DNA from 3 places in the Streptomyces sp. ADMS genome. Region 1 is predicted to be linked to each of the others. Evidence: predicted binding sites of a transcription regulator. Region 1 holds the regulator's gene; each other region holds the start of a gene.
The links. The regulator HrcA, encoded in region 1, represses chaperone genes, less so after heat shock. The targets are predictions, from matches to a motif close to TTNGCACTCNGNNNNNCNGAGTGCNAA.
Positions count from the first base shown of each region.

Region 2: the regulator HrcA is predicted to act here: its motif matches at 2,617-2,643, upstream of groL (chaperonin GroEL).
Region 3: the regulator HrcA is predicted to act here: its motif matches at 2,992-3,018, upstream of groES (co-chaperone GroES).

Region 1 covers NZ_JAVFVX010000021.1:56,829-61,242, reverse strand. Annotated here, with positions in the region: gene RB628_RS12355 (16S rRNA (uracil(1498)-N(3))-methyltransferase) at 1-64, opposite strand, end outside; gene RB628_RS12350 (nitronate monooxygenase) at 61-1,137, opposite strand; gene dnaJ (molecular chaperone DnaJ) at 1,271-2,407, opposite strand; gene hrcA (heat-inducible transcriptional repressor HrcA) at 2,408-3,424, opposite strand; gene RB628_RS12335 (MBL fold metallo-hydrolase) at 3,721-4,414, shown strand, end outside.
Region 2 covers NZ_JAVFVX010000069.1:10,278-14,691, forward strand. Annotated here, with positions in the region: SAM riboswitch class I at 1-50, shown strand, start outside; gene thrC (threonine synthase) at 68-1,363, shown strand; gene RB628_RS26495 (MoaD/ThiS family protein) at 1,457-1,732, shown strand; gene RB628_RS26500 (cold-shock protein) at 2,175-2,381, shown strand; gene groL (chaperonin GroEL) at 2,772-4,400, shown strand.
Region 3 covers NZ_JAVFVX010000008.1:106,884-111,297, reverse strand. Annotated here, with positions in the region: gene RB628_RS05925 (THUMP-like domain-containing protein) at 1-928, opposite strand, end outside; gene RB628_RS05920 (polysaccharide deacetylase family protein) at 1,055-1,945, shown strand; gene RB628_RS05915 (polysaccharide deacetylase family protein) at 1,942-2,721, shown strand; gene groES (co-chaperone GroES) at 3,163-3,471, shown strand; gene groL (chaperonin GroEL) at 3,593-4,414, shown strand, end outside.

The DNA.
Region 1 (4,414 bases):
GCCCGTCGAGGACGTACTGGCGGACGTCAGGCAGGCGCTCGACGACGAACACAGGCGCTGTCACGAGTTCTTGCCGCCGTCCAGCAGAACGGCCCGCGCGGCGGCGATCTCGTCCGCCAGTACGGCCACCAGCTCCCCCGCCGGAAGTTCACGGGCCATCCGGTGGCCCTGTCCCGCCCACAGCGCCATGCCCTGTGCGTCGCCGGACGCGGCGGCCTTCTTGCGGAGCGGCGAGGTGAGGTGGTGGACCTCGGGGTAGGCGGCGGGGGCGTACGGGCCGTGCTCGCGCAGGAAACGGTTCACCAGACCCCGGGCCGGCCGGCCGGAGAACGCGCGCGTCAGCTCCGTACGGACGAAGAGGGGGTTGGTCAGTGCCTGCTTGTGCAGGGTGTGGGCGCCGGATTCCGGGGTGGCGAGGAAGGCGGTGCCGAGCTGGGCGGCGCTCGCGCCCGCGGCGAGGACGGCGGCGATCTGACTGCCGCGCATGAGCCCGCCGGCGGCGACGAGAGGCAGGTCGACACTCTCGCGGACCTGCGCGATGAGGGAGAGAAGCCCGATGGCGGACCCGTCCGCCTCGGGGTTGTCACGGTGGGTGCCCTGGTGGCCGCCGGCCTCGACACCCTGCACGATCACCGCGTCGGCACCGGCCCGCTGTACGGCGAGGGCCTCCTCGGCGGTGGTCGCGGTGACCAGGGTGAAGGTGCCGGCGCGGCGGAGGGAGTCCAGTACGCCGGGGCTCGGCACGCCGAAGTGGAAGGAGACGACCGCAACCGGATTGTCGAGCAGTACGGCGAGCTTGGCGTCGTAGCCGTCGTCGCGTCCGCTGTCCGGGTCGCCCAGCTCGGTGTCGTACCAGGTGGCCTCGCCGGCGAGCTGGTGGGCGTAGACCTCGACGGCGGCGGGGTCACCGTACTCGGGCTGCGGCATGAACAGGTTCACGCCGAAGGGGCGCCCCGTGAGCCCCCTCAGCTGCTTGATCTCCTGGTACATCACGTCCGCGGTCTTGTACCCGGCGGCGAGGAACCCGAGCCCGCCCGCTTCGGCGACGGCCCCGGCGAGCTGCGGGACGGAAACGCCGCCCGCCATGGGGGCCTGCACGATCGGGTGAGGGAGGAGATCGGTCAGTGCGGAGGACATGACGGCATGTTGTCACGTCCCCAGCACAAGTCCGAATCAGGCCTTGCCCCGGCACCGGCCCGCACTTGGAAGAGGCGGCGGGGGCGCCGCAACCATCACGGCTCCGCCGCGGGCCCCCCGCCCCCGCCCTGCGTCAACGCCCGTTGAACGCGTCCTTCAACCGCGAGAACAGCCCCTGCTGCCCAGGCTGGAACTGCCCCGTGGGCCGTTCCTCCCCCCGCAGCTTCGCCAGCTCCCGCAGCAACCGCTCCTGCTCAGGATCAAGCTTCGAAGGAGTCATGACCTCGACGTGGACGATGAGATCACCGCGTCCCCCACCCCGGAGGTGAGTGACCCCCCGCCCGTGCAGCGGAATCGACTGCCCGGACTGTGTGCCCGGACGGATGTCGACCTCCTCCAGCCCGTCGAGCGTCTCCAGCGGCACCTTCGTACCCAGCGAAGCCGCCGTCATCGGAAGAGTCACCGTGCAGTGCAGATCGTCCCCGCGCCGCTGGAACTGCGAGTGCGGCAGCTCGTGGATCTCGACGTACAGGTCACCGGCGGGACCACCACCGGGCCCCACCTCACCCTCACCGGCGAGCTGGATCCTCGTACCGTTGTCGACACCCGCGGGAATCTTCACGGTCAGCGTCCGACGCGACCGCACCCGCCCGTCACCGGCGCACTCGGGGCACGGCGTCGGAACGACGGTCCCGAACCCCTGGCACTGCGGGCAGGGCCGCGACGTCATGACCTGGCCCAGGAAGGACCGGGTCACCTGCGACACCTCGCCCCGCCCACGACACATGTCGCAGGTCTGGGCGGAGGTCCCCGGCGCCGCACCCTCACCACTACAGGTGCCGCACACCACGGCCGTGTCGACCTGGATGTCCTTGGTCGTCCCGAAGGCAGCTTCATCGAGCTCGATGTCGAGCCGGATCATCGCGTCCTGGCCGCGCCGCGTGCGCGACCTCGGCCCCCGCTGGGACGCCGTTCCGAAGAACGCGTCCATGATGTCCGAGAAGTTGCCGAAGCCACCGGCGCCGAAGCCGCCCGCGCCCTGGCCGCCCGCCTGCGAGAGGGGGTCGCCGCCGAGGTCGTAGACCTGCTTCTTCTGCGGGTCCGACAACACCTCGTACGCGGCGTTGATCTCCTTGAACCGCTCCTGCGTCTTCGGATCGGGGTTGACGTCCGGGTGCAGCTCGCGGGCGAGCCTCCTGAACGCCTTCTTGATCTCGTCCTGGGACGCGTCGCGGCGCACGCCGAGTACGGCGTAGTAGTCCGTGGCCACTTACGACTCCGCCAGGATCTGTCCGACGTACCGTGCCACTGCGCGTACCGCTCCCATCGTTCCCGGGTAGTCCATGCGGGTCGGTCCGACCACGCCGAGCTTGGCCACTGCCTCGCCGCCCGAACCGTAGCCGACCGACACGACGGACGTGGAGTTGAGTCCCTCGTATTTGTTCTCGTGACCGATTCGTACGGTCATGCTCGAATCCCCGGCCTCACCAAGGAGTTTGAGAAGTACGACCTGTTCCTCCAGGGCTTCCAGCACCGGCCTGATAGTGAGGGGAAAGTCATGTCCGAAGCGGGTCAGATTGGCGGTTCCGCCGATCATCAGCCGCTCCTCGGCCTCCTCGACGAGCGTCTCCAGGAGGGTGGAGAGCACCGTCGCGACCGTACCCCGGTCCTCCGCCTCGAAGACGTCCGGGAGGTCCTGCACGAGCTGCGGCACGTCCGCGAAGCGGCGGCCCGCGACCCGGCTGTTGAGCCGCGCGCGTAGATCCGCCAGAGACGTCTCCCCGAAGGGCGCCGGGCAGTCGATCATCCGCTGCTCCACCCGGCCCGTGTCCGTGATCAGCACGAGCATCACTCGCGCGGGAGCGAGCGAGAGCAGCTCCACATGCCGCACGGTCGACCGGGTGAGCGACGGATACTGCACGACGGCGACCTGCCGCGTCAGCTGGGCGAGCAACCGAACGGTCCGCCCGACGACGTCGTCGAGATCGACGGCACCGTCCAGGAAGTTCTGGATGGCACGCCGCTCGGGCGCCGTCATCGGCTTGACACCGGCGAGCTTGTCGACGAAGAGCCGGTAGCCCTTTTCGGTCGGGATGCGCCCGGCGCTGGTGTGCGGCTGGGCGATGAAGCCCTCGTCCTCCAGCGCCGCCATGTCGTTGCGGACGGTCGCCGGCGAGACCCCGAGGTTGTGCCGCTCGGTGAGCGCCTTGGACCCGACCGGCTCCTCGGTGCCGACATAGTCCTGGACGATGGCGCGCAGCACTTCGAGCCTGCGTTCACTGAGCATCGCGCGCACCTCCAGCTGCTGTCGTCCCCTGAGTGCCTACCCGGTACCCGGTCTCCCGCACCGGTCTACATGGCTTTCGGCTCTTCATTGACCTTCCCTGGCACTCTTCGTGTGCGAGTGCCAGAGTTCCCCGGCCCAGTGTACGGCTGTCGGGTACACCCCCGGCAAGGGCGGCCTGCACCGGCCTCCTGACGTGTACCGACCTGTCCTGCGATGTCGTGTCCGCGGCAGCCCTCTCCGGCCCGCCTTCCGCCCTCTCCGGCCCGCCTTCCGCCCTCTCCGGCTAGCGTCGCCGTATGAAGGTGACTTGGGAAGAGCCCGGGTGGGACGACCTGGGCTGGGAGCGCCTGGCGGCCGGGGTGGGCAGGCGCCGGCTGCCGGTCTGGGACTGCACGGTGGGGCTGGTCGCCGGGGCGGGCGGCGCGCTGCTGATCGACGCGGGATCGAGTCTCGCGGAGGGCGCGAGGCTGCGCCTGGAGGCCCAGGTGCTCGCCGGCCGCCGTGTGGACTTTCTCGCACTCACCCATCCCCACTTCGATCATGTTTTCGGGGCGGCGGCGTTCGCGGGTGCGCATGTGCTGGCGGCCGGGGGCGTGGGGAACGCGTTCGGGGAAGTGGGGCGCGCGGCGTTGCGTGCGGACGCGGTACGCAACGGTCTGGACATACGGGCGGCGGCGGAGGCGGCGGACACCCTGGTCGTTCCGCGCGAGGCCGTGCGGGGCACCCGCACCGTCGGCCTGGCCGAGGGCCAGGAGGTACTCCTGGCGGACATCGGCCCCGGCCACACCCGCGGCGACCTCGTGGCCGTAGTACCCGGCGACCCGACCGTCGTCTTCTGCGGCGACCTGGTCGAGGAGTCGGGCGAACCCCAGGCGGGCCCCGACGCCGTACCGTCGCAGTGGCCGGCGGCCCTGGACCGTCTCCTCGCCCTGGGCGGCGAGGACGCGCTGTACGTACCCGGTCACGGAGCGGTGGTGGACGCGGCGTTCG
Region 2 (4,414 bases), on a different contig from region 1:
AAGGTGCCAAATCCGTCTCACGGCGAGATGCGTCGTGAGGAAGATGAGGAGAAAGGGCCTCGCCTCCATGGCTGCGCAAACTGTCGAGAGCACCACTACCGGCTCCGTCACCCCTGTCGATCTCGGCCCCGCCGCCGCGCTCTCCTGCCGCGAATGCGGTCACCGTGTCCCTCTCGGTCCGGTGTTCGCCTGCGAGGAGTGTTTCGGCCCGCTGGAGATCGCCTACGACTTCTCCTCGTACGACACCGAGGAACTCCGCAAGCGCATCGAAGCGGGACCCGCGAACATCTGGCGCTACGCGCCCCTCCTGCCCGTCCCCGCGAACGTCGCCGAGAAGCCGAACATCAACCCCGGCTGGACCAAGCTCGTCCAGGCCGACAACCTCGCCCGCGAGCTGGGTGTCGACGTCGGCAAGCTCTTCGTCAAGGACGACTCCGGCAACCCGACGCACTCCTTCAAGGACCGGGTCGTCGCCCAGGCCATCGAGGCCGCCCGCGCCTTCGACTTCACCACTCTCTCCTGCTCCTCCACGGGCAACCTGGCCGGTGCCGTCGGCGCCGCCGCCGCCCGGGCCGGTTTCCGCTCCTGCGTGTTCATCCCGCACGACCTGGAGCAGGGCAAGGTCGTCATGGCCGCGGTGTACGGCGGAGACCTCGTCGGCATCGAGGGAAACTACGACGACGTGAACCGCTTCTGCTCCGAGCTGATCGGCGACCCGGCCGGCGAGGGCTGGGGCTTCGTCAACGTCAACCTGCGCCCGTACTACGCGGAGGGCAGCAAGACCCTGGCGTACGAGATCTGCGAGCAGCTCGGCTGGCAGCTCCCCGACCAGCTCGTCGTGCCCATCGCCTCCGGGTCGCAGCTCACGAAGATCGACAAGGGCCTCCAGGAGCTGATCAAGCTCGGGCTCGTCGAGGACAAGCCGTACAAGATCTTCGGCGCCCAGGCGGAGGGCTGCTCGCCGGTGTCCGTGGCCTACAAGGCCGGCCACGACGTCGTACGGCCGCAGAAGCCCGACACCATCGCCAAGTCGCTGGCGATCGGCAACCCGGCGGACGGGCCGTACGTGCTGGACATCGCCCGGCGCACCGGTGGGGCCGTGGAGGACGTGACCGACGAGCAGGTGGTCGACGCGATCAAGCTGCTCGCGCGTACGGAAGGCATTTTCGCGGAGACGGCCGGTGGCGTGACCGTGGGTGTCACGAAGAAGCTGATCGAGAACGGTCTGCTCGACCCGGCCCTCACGACCGTCGTGCTGAACACCGGGGACGGCCTCAAGACGCTGGACGCGGTGGCCGGGACGGGGCTCACCGCGACCATTCGTCCCAACCTCGATTCGTTCCACGAGGCCGGACTCGCGTAAGAGGTAGTTGTTCGTCTGCGGGCCGGTAGGGGCTGGTCGCGCAGTCCCCCCGCGCCCCTGTGGGGCGCGCCACCCGACCGGAGGTCGAAAGTCATGAGCGTTTCCGTCCGCATCCCCACCATCCTGCGCACCTACACCGGCGGGCAGGCCGAGGTGACCGCCGAGGGCGGGACCCTCGCCGAGGTCATCGCCGACCTGGAGAGGAACCACACGGGGATCGCCGCCCGGGTGCTCGACGACCAGGGCAAGCTGCGCCGGTTCGTCAACGTGTACGTCAACGACGACGACGTCCGCTTCGAGCAGGGGCTGGAGACGGCGACGCCGGACGGTGCGGGCGTGTCGATCATCCCGGCCGTCGCCGGCGGTTGATACCCGCCAGTAGTAACCGTCGGTAACATCGGTTACCGAGAGTTCATCGAATTGCCCCCTCCGTGAGAGAAGCGGAGGGGGCAATTCTCTATGGTTGAGCGCGGTACAGTTGGGGAACCCGCACCACTTCGCGAGTCGCACGCGTATGAGTTCTTGCCGCGCACCCAGCGAGAAGTAGCCAAAGTGTGCAGGCCTTTTGCGTTTTTTGTTCCCTATGTGGGGCCCGACTTGCCCTGAAGTCGCGTGAATTCTCCGCATATTCCACGACCTGGTGTGCCCGGATTTCTCGTCCAATTGACCTGTTGCAGAGGGCAGTTGGGCAGATACATTCGGCCGCGGTCGACGCGTTCCGGCGCACACTCCCACCGGTTGGGGGGGTGAGGTCTGACCCGGATCCGCGAAGTGCGGATCCGTGCAAGGGCCAGTAATAGGGGAGTTAGGCATGGCTCAGGGCACCGTCAAGTGGTTCAACGCGGAGAAGGGGTACGGCTTCATCGCGGTCGACGGTGGTGCGGATGTTTTCGTCCACTACAGCGCGATTCAGATGGACGGCTACCGCACCCTCGAGGAAGGTCAGCGGGTCGATTTCGAGATCTCGCAGGGCCAGAAGGGGCCGCAGGCGGACATGGTCCGTCTGGCGACCAGCTGAAGCAACGCGCCGGCGCACCGCAGCGACGTTCTTCTTCCTTCATTGAAGGATTCGAAGGGCTCGTACCTCGTGGGACCTCACGGGGTGCGGGCCCTTCGGCATGTCCCGGGCATGTCCCAGAGCATGGCTCCGGCGCGCCCGGGTCGTGCCTACCGGCCCGTAGGCGACCCCCTGTTCACCTGCGGATCTTCGAGAGCCGCTTGCACTCGGCAGGGGCGAGTGCTAATCATTGGCGTTAGCACTCTGAAGGCGAGAGTGATAACGAAGGACCGGGTCGGTGAGGCCCGCAGGCCACGTTGGTGCAAGGAACCATCGGGGCAGGCAGGCCGTCCGTCGCGGGCGCCAGCGCGGTCCGGAGCAATCCACCCCAGTCCGGGAGGACCACTTCACATGGCCAAGATCATCGCGTTCGACGAGGAGGCACGGCGCGGCCTCGAGCGCGGCATGAACCAGCTCGCGGACGCCGTCAAGGTGACGCTGGGCCCCAAGGGCCGCAACGTCGTCCTCGAGAAGAAGTGGGGCGCCCCCACGATCACCAACGATGGTGTATCCATCGCCAAGGAGATCGAGCTCGAGGACCCGTACGAGAAGATCGGCGCCGAGCTGGTCAAGGAAGTCGCGAAGAAGACGGACGACGTCGCCGGTGACGGCACGACGACCGCGACTGTCCTGGCCCAGGCGCTGGTCCGGGAAGGTCTGCGCAACGTGGCCGCGGGTGCCAACCCGATGGCCCTCAAGCGCGGCATCGAGAAGGCCGTCGAGGCCGTCTCCGGTGCGCTGCTCGACCAGGCCAAGGAGGTCGAGACCAAGGAGCAGATCGCTTCGACGGCCTCCATCTCCGCCGCCGACACCCAGATCGGCGAGCTCATCGCCGAGGCGATGGACAAGGTCGGCAAGGAAGGCGTCATCACCGTCGAGGAGTCCCAGACCTTCGGTCTGGAGCTTGAGCTCACCGAGGGTATGCGCTTCGACAAGGGCTACATCTCGGCGTACTTCGCGACCGACATGGAGCGCATGGAGGCGTCGCTCGAAGACCCCTACATCCTCATCGCCAACTCCAAGATCTCCTCGGTCAAGGACCTGCTCCCGCTCCTGGAGAAGGTCATGCAGTCGGGCAAGCCGCTGCTGATCATCGCCGAGGACGTGGAGGGCGAGGCCCTCTCGACCCTGGTCGTCAACAAGATCCGCGGGACCTTCAAGTCCGTCGCGGTCAAGGCTCCGGGCTTCGGCGACCGCCGCAAGGCGATGCTGAACGACATCGCGATCCTCACGGGTGGCGAGGTCATCTCCGAGGAGGTCGGTCTCAAGCTCGAGAACACCTCCCTGGACCTCCTGGGCCGTGCGCGCAAGATCGTCATCACCAAGGACGAGACCACGATCGTCGACGGTGCCGGCACCGCCGAGCAGGTCGCGGGCCGCGTGAACCAGATCCGCGCCGAGATCGAGAACTCGGACTCGGACTACGACCGCGAGAAGCTCCAGGAGCGTCTGGCGAAGCTCGCGGGTGGCGTCGCGGTCATCAAGGCCGGTGCCGCGACCGAGGTCGAGCTCAAGGAGCGCAAGCACCGCATCGAGGACGCCGTTCGCAACGCGAAGGCGGCCGTCGAGGAGGGCATCGTCGCCGGTGGTGGCGTGGCCCTGCTCCAGGCCACCTCGGTCTTCGAGAAGCTGGAGCTGACGGGTGACGAGGCGACCGGCGCCAACATCGTGCGTCTCGCTCTGGAAGCCCCGCTCAAGCAGATCGCCGTCAACGGTGGTCTTGAGGGCGGCGTCATCGTCGAGAAGGTGCGCAACCTTCCCGTCGGTCACGGCCTCAACGCCGCGACCGGTGAGTACGTCGACATGATCGCCGAGGGCATCATCGACCCGGCGAAGGTGACGCGCTCCGCGCTGCAGAACGCCGCGTCGATCGCTGCGCTCTTCCTCACCACCGAGGCCGTCATCGCCGACAAGCCGGAGAAGGCCGGCGCCGGCGCCGGCGCCGGTGGCGGTATGCCGGGCGGTGACATGGACTTCTGATCGACCTCTGGTTG
Region 3 (4,414 bases), on a different contig from region 1:
GCAGCTCATCCGCCGTCACATAGGCGATCGTCTCGTCGACGAGGCCCCCGCCGACCTCCTCGGCCACCTCCGCCACCAGATGCGCCCGGATGACGGCCCCGTCGGGCTCGTACAAGTACCGCCCCACCGAACGCACTTGAGGATCGGGCAGCCCTCGCCCGAACAGAACACGCGGCCCGGGCAGCAGAGTTGCCCGAACTGCCCCGGGCCCGGTCCCGAACCAGAGCACCGCTTCCTTCACATCCCCGCCGTCCGAGATCCACTCGGCCCCGGCCGCGGCGGGAACCGACTCGTGCGGCACGCCGGGAGCGATCTTCAGCGCGGCCAGCGGAGCCTTCACGGCGGCCCCCACGGCCCATGACAACGGCGGAGAGTACCCCTCGGGGTCGAAGATCCTCCCGCGCCCGCCGCGCCGAGCGGGATCGACGAACACGGCGTCGTACGAGGACGTGTCGACGTCCGTGACATCGGCCTCCCGCACCTCCACCAGGTCCGCGATCCCCAGCGCCTCGACGTTCGCGCGCGCGACGGCGACCGTGAGCGGATCCCGGTCCACGGCGAGGACGCGGATCCCGGCCCGGGCGAGCGCGAGGGCGTCGCCCCCGATCCCGCAGCACAGGTCGGCGACGGACGTCACGCCCAACTCCCTGAACCGCCCCGCCCGGTACGCGGCCACGCTCGCCCGTGTCGACTGCTCGACCCCGTTGGGCGTGAAGAACATCCGCCCGGCGTCCCCGGCACCGAACTTCGCCACCGCCCGCTGCCGCAACCGCTCCTGTCCGAGCGCCGCCGAGACCAGTTCGGCGGGGTGCTCGCGGCGCAGCCGGGTGGCGACGGTCAGTTCACGGGCCGGATCGGTACCGCGCACCTCGTCGAGGAGGGCGTGGCCCTCCGGGGTGAGCAGGGCGGCGAAGGCAAGGTCGTTCACCGGGCCATTGTGGGCCAGCCGGTGGACGGCGTGCTTCCGGCGGCGGTGTCGGCTGTGCTCCGCGGTCCTGCCCTGGGAAGATCCGGCACCATGCGAGCAGTAGGACAAAACTACAAAAAACGGTCAATGGTCCGTGCTGGGATCGCGGCGCTCGCCGTGGCAGCCCTCGCCTCCGGCTGCGCGGAAGGCGGTGCCCCGCCCAAGAACGTCCACCCTGCCCCCGGCCAGGAACTGCGCCTCCACGCACCCCCGGCCCGCGCCCTCGACGCATACGCCCGAAAGCTGGGCCGGGCGCACGCGGCCCGCGCGGCCGCGGCCAAACGCTGGGGCCTGTCGCAGGTCCCGCTGACCGCACCGCCGCCCCCCGCCCGCAAACCGAGACTCACCACCCGCAAGGGCTTCGAGGTGGACGGCCACAGGAAACGCGGCCTGCCGCCCGTCTTCACCACGATCCCCACCCGCCACAAAATCGTCTTCCTCACGATCGACGACGGCGCCGAGAAGGACCCGGCGTTCCTGCGGATGATGAGCGAACTGAAGATCCCGTACACCGCCTTCCTCAGCGACTACCTGGTCAAGGAGGACTACGGCTACTTCAGGAGGATGCGCGACCTGGGCGTCGTACTCAACAACCACACCCTCCACCACCGCTACCTGCCCGCCCTCTCCTACGAGCGACAGAAGAGCGAGATCTGCGGCATGCAGGACGTGATCGAGAAGCGGTACGGCACCCGCCCCGTCCTCTTCCGCCCGCCCTACGGCAACTACAACGAGGACAGCCTGCGCGCCGCCGGATCGTGCGGTGTGAAGTACGTCCCGCTGTGGAACGAGGAGGTCTTCGCCGACCGCTGGGACTACCGCGAGCGGGACCGGGACATCCACCCCGGCGACATCGTCCTCAGCCACTTCCGCGGCAAGGGCGACTGGAAGGGCACGATGCCCGACATGGTCCGCCGCTTCATGAAACTCGTCACCTCCAAGGGGTACGCGGTGGCCCGACTGGAGGACTACCTGTGACCGCGCGTCCACTCGCCGCCGCCGCACTCGCCGCCGCGCTCCTGGCGGCAACGGTCACCGGCTGCGCCCAGTCCGTGGACCCCGGCGGCCGCCTGGACAGGAAGGCAGCCCACCCGGCCGGACAGGCGCCACCCGCCGAGTCCCCGGCCGGCGGCACGCAGGCGTACCGCCGCTGGGGCCTGCCGTCCCCCCTGCCGCCGGCCCCGCCCCCGTCCCCCCGCCCCCGCCTCCGCACGGCGGGGCCCGGCCTCCCCCCGGTCGTCGACCACATCCCGACCCGCGACAAGGTCGTCTTCCTCACTTACGGCGACGGCGCCGAACGCGACCCCCGGTTCGTCGACATGGTGCGCGAACTGCGCCTCCCGGTCAGCATGTTCCTCACGGACAGCGTCGTGGGCCCCGGTTACGCACACTTCGCCCGCCTGCGCGAGGTCGGCGCCAACGTCCAGAACCACACCCTGGACCACCCGGCACTGCGAGGCATGCCCTACGCCGGCCAGCGCGCCGAGATCTGCGGCCAACAGGACAAACTCCGGGAACGCTTCGGCATCCGCCCGCGCCTCTTCCGCCCGCCCCACGGCACGTACGACACGACGACGCTGAGGGCGGCCGGGGACTGCGGGTTGTCGGCGGTGGTCCTCTGGACGGAGGGGGAGCGCCTCCGGCCGGGAAACATCGTCCTGGTCGGCCCGCCACAGGTCGAGCGGACGATGAGGCTGCTCCGCGAGGTGCAGGAGAAGGGGCTGAGCGTGGCCCGTCTGACGGACTATCTCTGACGTACGGGGGTTGCGAGGCGAGGTCGATGCCGACCAGGCCTTTTCTCACCCACCCACCTGCCAAGCCCGCCCGTCTCGGCCCCGTTTGGCAGACGCCTCGGACTTCTCGGCGCCGGGCCGGCATTCCCAGCCCGTCCGGCGTTCGAGGACGAGGCCGTTCAGGCCGAACGGGAGGGTCTGGGGGCAGAGCCCAGGAACGGAGTCCACACCAACCCACGGCCCCGCCACCTGGACCCACGATCACGAAACCCCGCGAAACCGCCGACGGCATTGGCACTCCGCTTGACCGAGTGCTAATCGCAGCCATAGTCTCAGGTCTGGCACTCCCCCCTGGAGAGTGCCAATAGCGACGGGCAGGTCCGGCACCCGCGACGACGGATCCACCTGGTCGCCACCTCAGACAGTTAACCCCGTGAGATCTCCGAAGGGGGAGGTCGGATCGTGACGACCACCAGCTCAAAGGTTGCCATCAAGCCGCTCGAGGACCGCATTGTGGTCCAGCCGCTCGAAGCCGAGCAGACCACGGCCTCTGGCCTGGTCATCCCGGACACCGCCAAGGAGAAGCCCCAGGAGGGCGTCGTCCTGGCTGTTGGCCCGGGGCGCTTCGAGAACGGCGAGCGCCTGCCGCTCGACGTGAAGACCGGCGACATCGTGCTGTACAGCAAGTACGGCGGCACCGAGGTGAAGTACAACGGCGAGGAGTACCTCGTCCTCTCGGCTCGCGACGTGCTCGCGATCGTCGAGAAGTAATTCACCCGGTATTACCAGCATTGCAGTGAACTGCGCCCCTGGCCCCCGCGACCTTCAACAGCCGGGCGTCAGGGGCGCCGTTCGTTTCTCCCAAGTTTTCCGAGAGGGCTGAACCGCTCCTATGGCGAAGATCCTGAAGTTCGACGAGGACGCCCGTCGCGCCCTTGAGCGCGGCGTCAACAAGCTTGCCGACACGGTCAAGGTGACGATCGGCCCCAAGGGCCGCAACGTCGTCATCGACAAGAAGTTCGGCGCTCCCACCATCACCAACGACGGCGTCACCATCGCCCGCGAGGTCGAGCTCGACGACCCGTACGAGAACCTCGGCGCCCAACTGGTGAAGGAGGTGGCGACCAAGACCAACGACATCGCGGGTGACGGTACGACCACCGCCACCGTGCTGGCCCAGGCGCTCGTCCGCGAGGGCCTGAAGAACGTCGCCGCCGGCGCCTCCCCGGCCGCCCTGAAGAAGGGCATCGACGCGGCGGTCAAGGCTGTGTCCGAGGAACTCCTCGCGACCGCCCGCCCGATCGAGGAGAAGTCCGACATCGCCGCCGTGGCCGCGCTCTCCGCGCAGGACACGCAGGTCGGCGAGCTCATCGCCGAGGCGATGGACAAGGTCGGCAAGGACGGTGTCATCACCGTCGAGGAGTCCAACACCTTCGGTCTGGAGCTGGACTTCACCGAGGGCATGGCCTTCGACAAGGGCTACCTTTCCCCGTACATGGTGTCCGACCAGGAGCGTATGGAGGCCGTCCTCGACGACCCGTACATCCTGATCCACCAGGGCAAGATCGGCTCCATCCAGGACCTGCTGCCGCTGCTGGAGAAGGTCATCCAGACCAACTCCTCCAAGCCGCTGCTGATCATCGCCGAGGACGTCGAGGGCGAGGCCCTGTCGACCCTGGTCGTGAACAAGATCCGCGGCACCTTCAACGCGGTC